Regions from separate parts of the Eubacterium sp. BL-380-WT-2B genome, predicted to be linked through region 1. Evidence: a T-box and tRNA genes for the amino acid it is inferred to sense, from the RefSeq annotation. Region 1 holds a T-box; the other holds one or more tRNA genes.

Region 1 (4,419 bases):
TTTATATTTTTGAGCATGCGAACCCTGAAACCATGGGGAATCTGCCATGGTATGGGAAAATTTACGCTGCCTTTTATCAGTCTGTAACGCCGCGTACAGCCGGTTCCAATACCATCAGCCAGACAGGGCTCAACCCGGTTTCCAAGGTGCTGACGATTGTGCTGATGTTTATCGGCGGATCACCCGGATCGACGGCAGGCGGGGTAAAAACAACAGCCGTGGCCATGATGGCTATCACATTGTTTACTGAACTGATGGGCCGGAAGGATGTTACCTGTTTTAAACGTCGTATCCCGGAGATTACCATTAAGCGGGCGGCATGTGTGCTGACTATCGGTATTTCCATTATTATTGTCATTATTATGGTTTTGATGGTCTGCGAACCTGGAGCTGACCCAATGGCCATTACCTTTGAGGTGTTTTCGGCCTACTCCACTGTTGGGCTTACCTGTGATTTAACACCGCACCTACATGCACTCAGCAAGGTTGCGTTGATTATCACAATGTTTATCGGACGTGTCGGGCCGCTCACGATCGCTTATGTTATTACAAGAAAAGAAAGAAAAGAACTTGAGAATAAAGGCCAGTTCAAGCTGCCTGAAGGCAATGTCTTGATTGGTTAAAAGGAGCATAAATTGAAAGAAAAACAGTTTGCTATTCTGGGGCTTGGCCGTTTCGGCGAAGCGCTCGCCATCACTTTGAGTGAGTTGGGATCAAACGTGATCGTTGTTGATAAGAATGAGGAAAAGGTGCAGAATATTGCCAACTATGTCACTTATGCTGTGCAGGCTGACGTCTCAGATATTAATGCTCTGAAGTCCATTGGCTTAAAAAATGTGGACGCGGTCATTATTTCTATTACTTCTGATATCAACAGTAGTATCATGGGGGTTGTCAATGCGCAGGAGCTTGGAATTCAGGAAATTTATGGAAAAGCCAACAATGCACAGCACGAAAAGGTTCTGCTCAAATTGGGGGTAAAAAAGGTCTTTTCACCAGAGCGTGATATGGGGGAACGTGTTGGCCACAGCCTTTATTCCGGTGATTTTATCGATGCACTGGAGCTGGATACAGACCATTCGATTGTTGAGGTTGACGCTTTGCACAAATGGGAAAACCAGGCTCTGGAATCACTGGATATGCGTACCAAGTACGGGCTTAATATCATTGCGATCCGGTCTCAGGATCATTTGAATGTTTCTCCGGTGGCGACGGATGTTATCCGGGCCGGTGACAAGCTGGTCGTAATCGGAGATAATACTGATATTAATGATGTCACCCGGCTCTATCAGGCTGGAAATTAAAATCATGGCCCAAGAATTAATTACGTCACGCCAAAATGCAGCGGTTAAGAATGTTATCAAGCTAAAACAGAAAAAAAACAGAGACCGCGAAAAGCAGTTTGTTTTGGAAGGGACCAAGCTTTTCATGGAGGCTGAAGCCTGGAAGGTGGAGTTTACCGCGGTTTTTGTAACACCGCAGTGGATTGAGGGAGCTGAAGAGACTGTAAAGTCAGCTTTTAAACGCCTGAAAGACACAGGTATCCCGGTTTTCACTGTGGATACCAGCGTCTTTGAAGCCATGTCGGCTTTGAAAATGCCGGAAGGTGTTTTATGTACGGCACATAAAATTGATGCCTCTGAAAAATTTTTTGAAAAAAAATGCAAAAAAAACGAGAAAAAATGTCTGAGTTATGTTATATTAGATGATGTGCAAGATCCGGGAAATGTTGGAACCATTATACGAACAGCGGATGCTGCTGGCTTTGATGGTATTATCTGCTCATCAAAGACCGCAGACATATACAATGAAAAAGTCCTGCGCGGAGCCATGGGGTCGGTGTTTCACCTGCCGGTGCTGCAAACCGGCGCACTTGAGGAGACAGTGCTTTTTCTAAAGGAGCAGGGTACACGTATGATCGGAACCTCCCTTCAGGGAAAAACCAGTCTGTCTGCTTCTCTGGCTGCACAGAAAGCTGTGGGTATTATTCTTGGCAATGAGTCAAAGGGAATGTCAAAGAGTATGGCGGACCTGTGTGATGACTTATACAAGCTGCCCATGTACGGACATGCTGAATCTTTAAACGTTTCGGTAGCTGCAGGTATTTTGATGTATGATATCGCACGGGCGATGCACGAATAAAAAAAGAATAAGATAAAGACGATGATGGAGAAAGTAGGCGGCACGCCGCGCACTTACAGAGAGAAAACCCCGGCGGCTGAGAGGGTTTTGGTGAACAGTGCTACTGAAGTTCCCTCCTGAGTTTTGACTGCCAAGGCACATGGTGCTTGTAGTGGTCAACGTCAACGTGACGTTATACGTGAGGGGCCGCGCCAAATGGGTTGCGGCAACAAAGGTGGTACCGCGGAATTTATTCGTCCTTTATGCAGTTTTGCATGAAGGGCTTTTTTAGTTTGCAGCCGCGATCCGATAAAAATGTTATTATGAAAAAGGAGATAAAAATGCAAGAGGAATTAAATCGCATCAGAGAAAATTGTTTGGAAGATCTGAAAACTGTCAGCGATATGAAATCGCTTGATGACATCCGCGTAAAATATCTTGGTAAAAAAGGTGTTTTAACCGCGGCCTTAAAAGGAATGGGCAAGCTTTCCAAGGATGAGCGCCCTGTTATTGGCAAGTTGGCCAATGAGGTTCGGGAAGAAATTGAAACCGGACTGGCCGGAAAAAAGGAAGCGCTGGAGACAGCGGAAATGATGGCAGCCATTGAAAAAGAAAAGCTGGACGTCTCTTTGCCGGGTAAAAAACCATCTGAAGGCAATTTGCACCCCTTAAATATCATCATTAATGATCTGGAAGAAATCTTCCTGGGAATGGGCTTTTCCATTGCTGAAGGGCCAGAGATCGAATGGTCAAAATATAATTTTGATTATCTTAACATGCCACAGGAGCATTCAGCCAGAGATTTACAGGAAACATTTTATTACAATGACGAGGTTGTCTTAAGAACGCAGACTTCCCCCGTTCAGGTTCGTGTCATGATGGATGAAAAGCCGCCGCTGCGTGTTATCTCTCCGGGACGCGTTTACCGCGCCGATGAAATTGACGCGACCCATTCACCGGTGTTCCATCAGATGGAAGGGCTCGTAATTGATAAGGGCATTACAATGGCCGATTTAAAAGGAACCCTGGATATGTTCGCAAAAAAACTTTTCGGAGAAACTGTCCAGACTAAATTCCGCCCGCACCAGTTCTATTTCACCGAGCCAAGTGCTGAAATGGACGTGACCTGCTTTAAATGTGGCGGCACTGGCTGCAAAGTGTGCGGTAACAGTGGATGGATTGAGCTTTTAGGATGTGGGATGGTACATCCTAATGTACTGCGCCACTGCGGCATTGATCCAGAGGTTTACAGCGGATTCGCTTTCGGCATGGGCCTCGAACGTGTGGCCATGACCAAATACGGAATCAACGATTTACGTCTGCTTTTCGAAAACGATATGCGTTTTCTGACACAATTCAAATAGGAGGAGCCCCATATGTTAGTATCACTCAACTGGTTAAAAGAATATGTAAAAATTGAACAGGACCCCAAAACTTTCGGGGATATCCTGACAATGTCCGGCACAAAGGTGGAAACAATCGATCCCATTTCGGATGAAGTTTCCGGCGTTATCACTGGTAAGATTGTTAAAATTGAAAAGCACCCTGATGCTGATAAACTGGTTGTCTGCCAGATTGATGTGGCAGCTGCGTCACCCTTGACCATTGTCACCAGTGCAACCAATGTTTTTGAAGGAGCGGTTGTCCCGGTTGCGGTAGAAAACTCAGTGGTAGCCGGTGGTCATAAAATGAGCCGTACCGATTTTCGCGGCATTATGTCCTATGGCATGATGTGCTCTGTTGAAGAGCTGGGGATGAATACGGATCTGTTTACCCCTGAAATTAAAAATGGTATCTATATTCTGCCTGAAAATACGGAGCTGGGTGTTGAGGTGCGTGATCTGCTCTGGATTGATGACAGCATCATCGAGGTGGAATTAACGGCCAACCGCGGAGACTGCCAGTCCATTTATGGCATTGCGCGTGAAGCTGCGGCAGCGCTTGACGAGGCGGTGGCTCCCGTTAAACTCTATGATAAAAAAGAAACTCAAAACCAAATTGCCGATTATCTGAGTGTTAAAGTCGAAACAGAGCTGTGCCCGCGCTATGTGGCTAAAATGTTCAAGGTTAAAAAAATTGAGCCCTCTCCGCTGTGGATGCAGCTTAAGCTTTTAAACAGTGGCGTCCGCCCGATTAACAATATTGTCGACGTGACAAATTACGTTATGTTAGAGCTTGGACAGCCGCTTCACGCCTTTGATTACAAGAGCCTTAATTCTGACGAGATTGTGGTTAAAACCGGCAATAAGGAAAAGACTGTTGTCACACTGGATGACAAAGAACGTGATATTGATGAAT
Region 2 (4,419 bases), on a different contig from region 1:
CCATGCCATCGTTACCACTGTGGCCGCCCTGATCGGTATGATTCCCGAGGGGCTTGTGCTTCTGACGAGTGTGGCCCTGGCAGTGGGCGTTATCCGCCTCGGGCATTACAAGACCCTGGTTCAGGAGCTGTACTGCATCGAGACGCTGGCCCGTGTTGATGTGCTCTGTCTGGATAAAACCGGCACCATCACCGAGGGGAGCATGGAGGTCAAATCCATCGACCTGGTCAATAACGCCAAGGACCCGGCTAAGGCCCTGCGCGCCATGGTGGGGACCCTGACCGATAATAACTCCACCTTCCAGGCCCTGAAGGACAGCTTTAACGGAGAGGCCCCCAAATGGCGGGCAGTGAAGACCGTCCCTTTTTCTTCGGCCCGCAAGTGGAGCGGCGTCAGCTTTGAGGAACAGGGAACTTATGTTATCGGCGCCCCGGAATTTGTGCTGAAAGACGGCTACAATACCTACCGCGACAAGGTTGAGGGCTATGCCGCGGAGGGAAACCGCGTGCTGGTGCTTGTCCATTCCGACAGTCCTTTTACAGGAGACAGCGGCCTGCCCGGTGATGTGCAGGTCATTGCATTCCTGCTGCTCGGGGACAAAATCCGGAAGGAAGCCAAAAAAACCCTGGAATATTTTGCAGGGCAGGGGGTTGCTATCAAGGTAATCTCTGGGGATAACCCCCTCACCGTGTCTGAGGTAGCCTGCCGGGCAGGCCTGATGGACGCTAAAAACTGTGTGGATGCCACCACCCTCGAGACGGATGAGGCAGTGGCAGAGGCCGCCCTCAAATATACGGTTTTCGGGCGGGTTACCCCAGGGCAGAAGCGTGTGCTTGTCAATGCGTTAAAGGCCGCGGGGCATACCGTGGCCATGACCGGCGACGGCGTTAACGATGTGCTGGCTCTGCGCGATGCGGATTGCAGCATTGCCATGGCCGCGGGGAGCGACGCTGCCCGCCAGGTCTCCCAGCTGGTTCTGCTGGATTCCAATTTCTCCAGCCTGACCAAGGTGCTCATGGAAGGCCGGCGCGTCATCAACAACATCAGCCGCGCGGCATCGCTGTTCCTGGTCAAGACCATCTATTCCTTTCTGTTAGCGGTCATTGTGATTGTGGCCAGCGAGGCGTACCCCTTTATTCCGATCCAGCTCACGCTTATCAGCACAGTAACCATAGGGGTTCCGTCCTTCTTCCTGGCTCTTGAGCCCAACAAAAACCGGCTCTCCGGCAATTTTCTGGAGACAGTGCTCAGAAAAGCTCTTCCGGGCGCGCTGACCATTGTGGTAAATATTGTCGTAGTTATGATTATTGGGAATATACTGGATTTCAGCGTTAATGAGCTGTCCACCATGGCCTGCCTGCTGACCGGTGTCACCGGGCTCATCATCCTTTATGGTGTCTGCCAGCCCCTCGATGTTAAACGGACCATCCTGTTCTGGGCTATGACCATCGCCTATGTGGGCGCAGTGCTGTTCTTCCCGACCTTTTTCGCGGTAATACCGTTCTACCCCACTAACTGGCAGGTGGTGCTGGTATTGCTGCCGATGCTGTTCCTCATTTATCCCATTATGCTGCTGCTCAAGGCTGCCATCAATAAAACCGAACGTTGGCTTGTTAAGCATAAGCTGCTGGATTTAAAACGGACATCGCTGTAGATTTTTCCGACCCGTATCGCCGCGATACGGGTTGGATTTTTTATTTTAAATTTTTGTCAGAAAATGCTTGACGAAGGCTTAAGAATTGTGCTAGAATAAGCAAGTCGTCAAGTGAGACAGCCGCAGGTAGCACGGTTTTAAAAAATAAAATTTTAAAAAGTGCTTGACATTAAGAGTTAAAGATAATATAATATAAGAGTTCTGTTTCGAGGTGTAGCGCAGTTTGGTAGCGCACATGGTTTGGGACCATGGGGCCGGAGGTTCGAATCCTCTCACCTCGACCATTTTTTTATCTGAACGATTATACGGGCCTTTAGCTCAGTTGGTCAGAGCATCCGGCTCATAACCGGCAGGTCCAGGGTTCAAGTCCCTGAGGGCCCACCAGTTTCTTTTTAAAAAACAAGCTCAGTAAAACATAAGCCCAGATAGCTCAGTCGGTAGAGCAGAGGACTGAAAATCCTCGTGTCGGTGGTTCGATTCCGCCTCTGGGCACCACTTTGAAGTTTAAATGCAGATTTGTCAGACAGCAGGTCTGGCTTTTTTTATTTTTTGAAAAATGTCACGGCCCTGACGGATAGCGGCGGCATGGTGTTCAGAGTTGTATTTTTAAGGACAATCAGTTATACTAGGCGTAAAGGTGATTTAAAATGAATACAGACATTTCCAGAGAAAAAATTAAAACAAACATCATAAAAAGTGTGACAGACCTGAATGAAAAAAAGACACTGCGCCTGGTGGAAAAAGCCCTTAATGCGGGGATAAGCATGAGCGATATTGCGGAGTATCTTCAGCAGGGAATGGACAATGTGGGCGAGCTGTTTGAAAAAGAGGAATACTTTATCGGCGACCTGATCATGGCCGGCATCATTTTTAAAGAGGTTATGAAGCTTGATAAACGCAGCGTGGCTGATCAGAAGGAAGCTCCCGGCAGCCGGGGAACCATCCTGATCGGAACCATCCACGGCGATCTGCATGATATCGGAAAGGATATTTTTATTGGCCTGGCCTGTGTCAATGGCTTTAATGTCATTGATTTGGGCGTGGATGTCCTGCCCGAGGTGTTTGTTGAAAAAATCAGGGAGGCCCGCCCGCAGATTTTAGGCTTCAGCGGCCTGCTGACTACGGCCACGGCAGAGGTCAAAAAAACCCTCAAGATGATCCATGACGCCGGACTGCGTGATGGCCTGAAAATTATTGTGGGTGGAGGCCTGATGCAAAAGGAACAGGAAAGTCCGGAGGCTTTCGCGGACGCCTATGTCAAAAATTCAGGAAGAGGACTGGAGTACTGCCTCGAATGGGCGGAGAATGGTTACAGATAATGGATATACCGATTTATGAAAAAATTGCAAATGATTTAAAGGAAAAGATCAACCTGGAGCTTTTGAAGCCTAATGACCCTATTCCCTCAGAGGCGGCTCTGTGCGAAGCCTACAATGTCAGCCGTCTGACTGTAAGAAAATCACTGGAAATGCTGGTGCGCGACGGCTTGGTTTATCTGGTCCAGGGAAAGGGGCATTTTGTAAGGAAAACAAATGGCAGCGATTATATCCTTACATTCAACGAAGTCGGCTTTGAGACCACTGATATTGATCAGATACACATTGTGGATGTCGATGTGGTTGAATCGACGAAGGAACTGGTTTATATCTTGAAGATTCATCCCAATACGCGTGTGCTCAGGATAAGGCGGGTGCTTTATGAAAAGCAGCAGCCCATTGGCTATGACATCAAGTATATCCCTTACTATCCTGGCTTTCCGCTGATTGAGAAGGAGCTGGAGGCCAGAGATTTCGTTGAGATTCTGGCAGACCGCATCTCGCCTTATTCAGTTCAGATTGATTTGAAGATAACACCTCAGAGGGCTCAGAAAGAAACGGCCGGCCAGCTTGGGATCGACGAAGGCAGCGGAATACTGACGGTGTCCCAGCTTTTAACGGATGTCGAGCTTGGCGTTGTAGGTTATTGCGAAACCTTTTATAATGCAAAGTATGTAAAACTTGTCGCAGAATGGAGCAGGTAATGGAAGCAAAACTTTATAAAGGCGTACAGAACGATCTTAAAAAGAAAATTGAGCGGGGGATCTATCCGGAAGGCTATAAGCTGGAAAGCGAGAACAGTCTTTGCGAACAGTATAATGTCAGCAAGGTGACCCTGCGTAAGGCGCTCTCCAACCTTATTGAGGAAAATTATATTGAATCCAGACCGAGAATAGGGTATTTCGTAAAAGCAGCAGAGCGCGGAATATACCATTTAAGCTACAGTCTGTCAAACGTGCTGAACACCTATATTTCTGATGAGGAAATTTTGTCGGCAGATTTCGGCGGAAGAAAGGGCGTCAATGAATTTGAGATGACCAAGCGTTACGCCAACGATGACGATGAGTGGATCGCGCTTGAGCAAATCCGGATTGTTTTCAGGCACACTCTGCCCGGTGAAAAAAATACGGAAAAGACGCGCGGTTATTACAAACGGCATACCGAAGATATCTTGTCCCTTGCTGAGACAAAAAAAATGACGCTGGACGTATCCTTTGGTGATGAGGCGGTGTGCGATGCTCTGGAAATTTTTTCGGACGAAGCGCTGTTGAGGGTCTGTGAAGAATATTATGATGAATATGGAAAGCTGTTTGCAGAAGTGAGGGCATATGTACCATCGGATTTTGCAGAGGTGAGGGCATCTAATAAAAGAAAGGAATCTGTTTTTTAAGGATTTTCTTTTTTATTGACAATCTAATATTATCATGATAATATTAGATTGCTTAATTG

Evidence for each region. A T-box is a leader RNA that pairs with one kind of tRNA and senses whether it is charged. The one in region 1 lies ahead of pheS (phenylalanine--tRNA ligase subunit alpha), so its partner is inferred to be a tRNA-Phe.
Region 2: it has a tRNA-Phe gene. The T-box ahead of pheS (phenylalanine--tRNA ligase subunit alpha) is inferred to sense a tRNA for this amino acid. The anticodon was not compared.

Annotation. Positions count from the first base shown of each region.
Region 1 covers NZ_VUMP01000009.1:92,059-96,477, reverse strand. The annotation lists gene FYJ53_RS17775 (TrkH family potassium uptake protein) at 1-623, shown strand, start outside; gene FYJ53_RS17770 (TrkA family potassium uptake protein) at 636-1,304, shown strand; gene FYJ53_RS17765 (RNA methyltransferase) at 1,309-2,142, shown strand; T-box leader at 2,155-2,386, shown strand; gene pheS (phenylalanine--tRNA ligase subunit alpha) at 2,463-3,485, shown strand; gene pheT (phenylalanine--tRNA ligase subunit beta) at 3,498-4,419, shown strand, end outside.
Region 2 covers NZ_VUMP01000007.1:157,261-161,679, reverse strand. The annotation lists gene FYJ53_RS15190 (cation-translocating P-type ATPase) at 1-1,654, shown strand, start outside; tRNA gene FYJ53_RS15185 (tRNA-Pro) at 1,862-1,938, shown strand; tRNA gene FYJ53_RS15180 (tRNA-Ile) at 1,962-2,038, shown strand; tRNA gene FYJ53_RS15175 (tRNA-Phe) at 2,074-2,149, shown strand; gene FYJ53_RS15170 (B12-binding domain-containing protein) at 2,302-2,973, shown strand; gene FYJ53_RS15165 (GntR family transcriptional regulator) at 2,973-3,674, shown strand; gene FYJ53_RS15160 (GntR family transcriptional regulator) at 3,674-4,360, shown strand.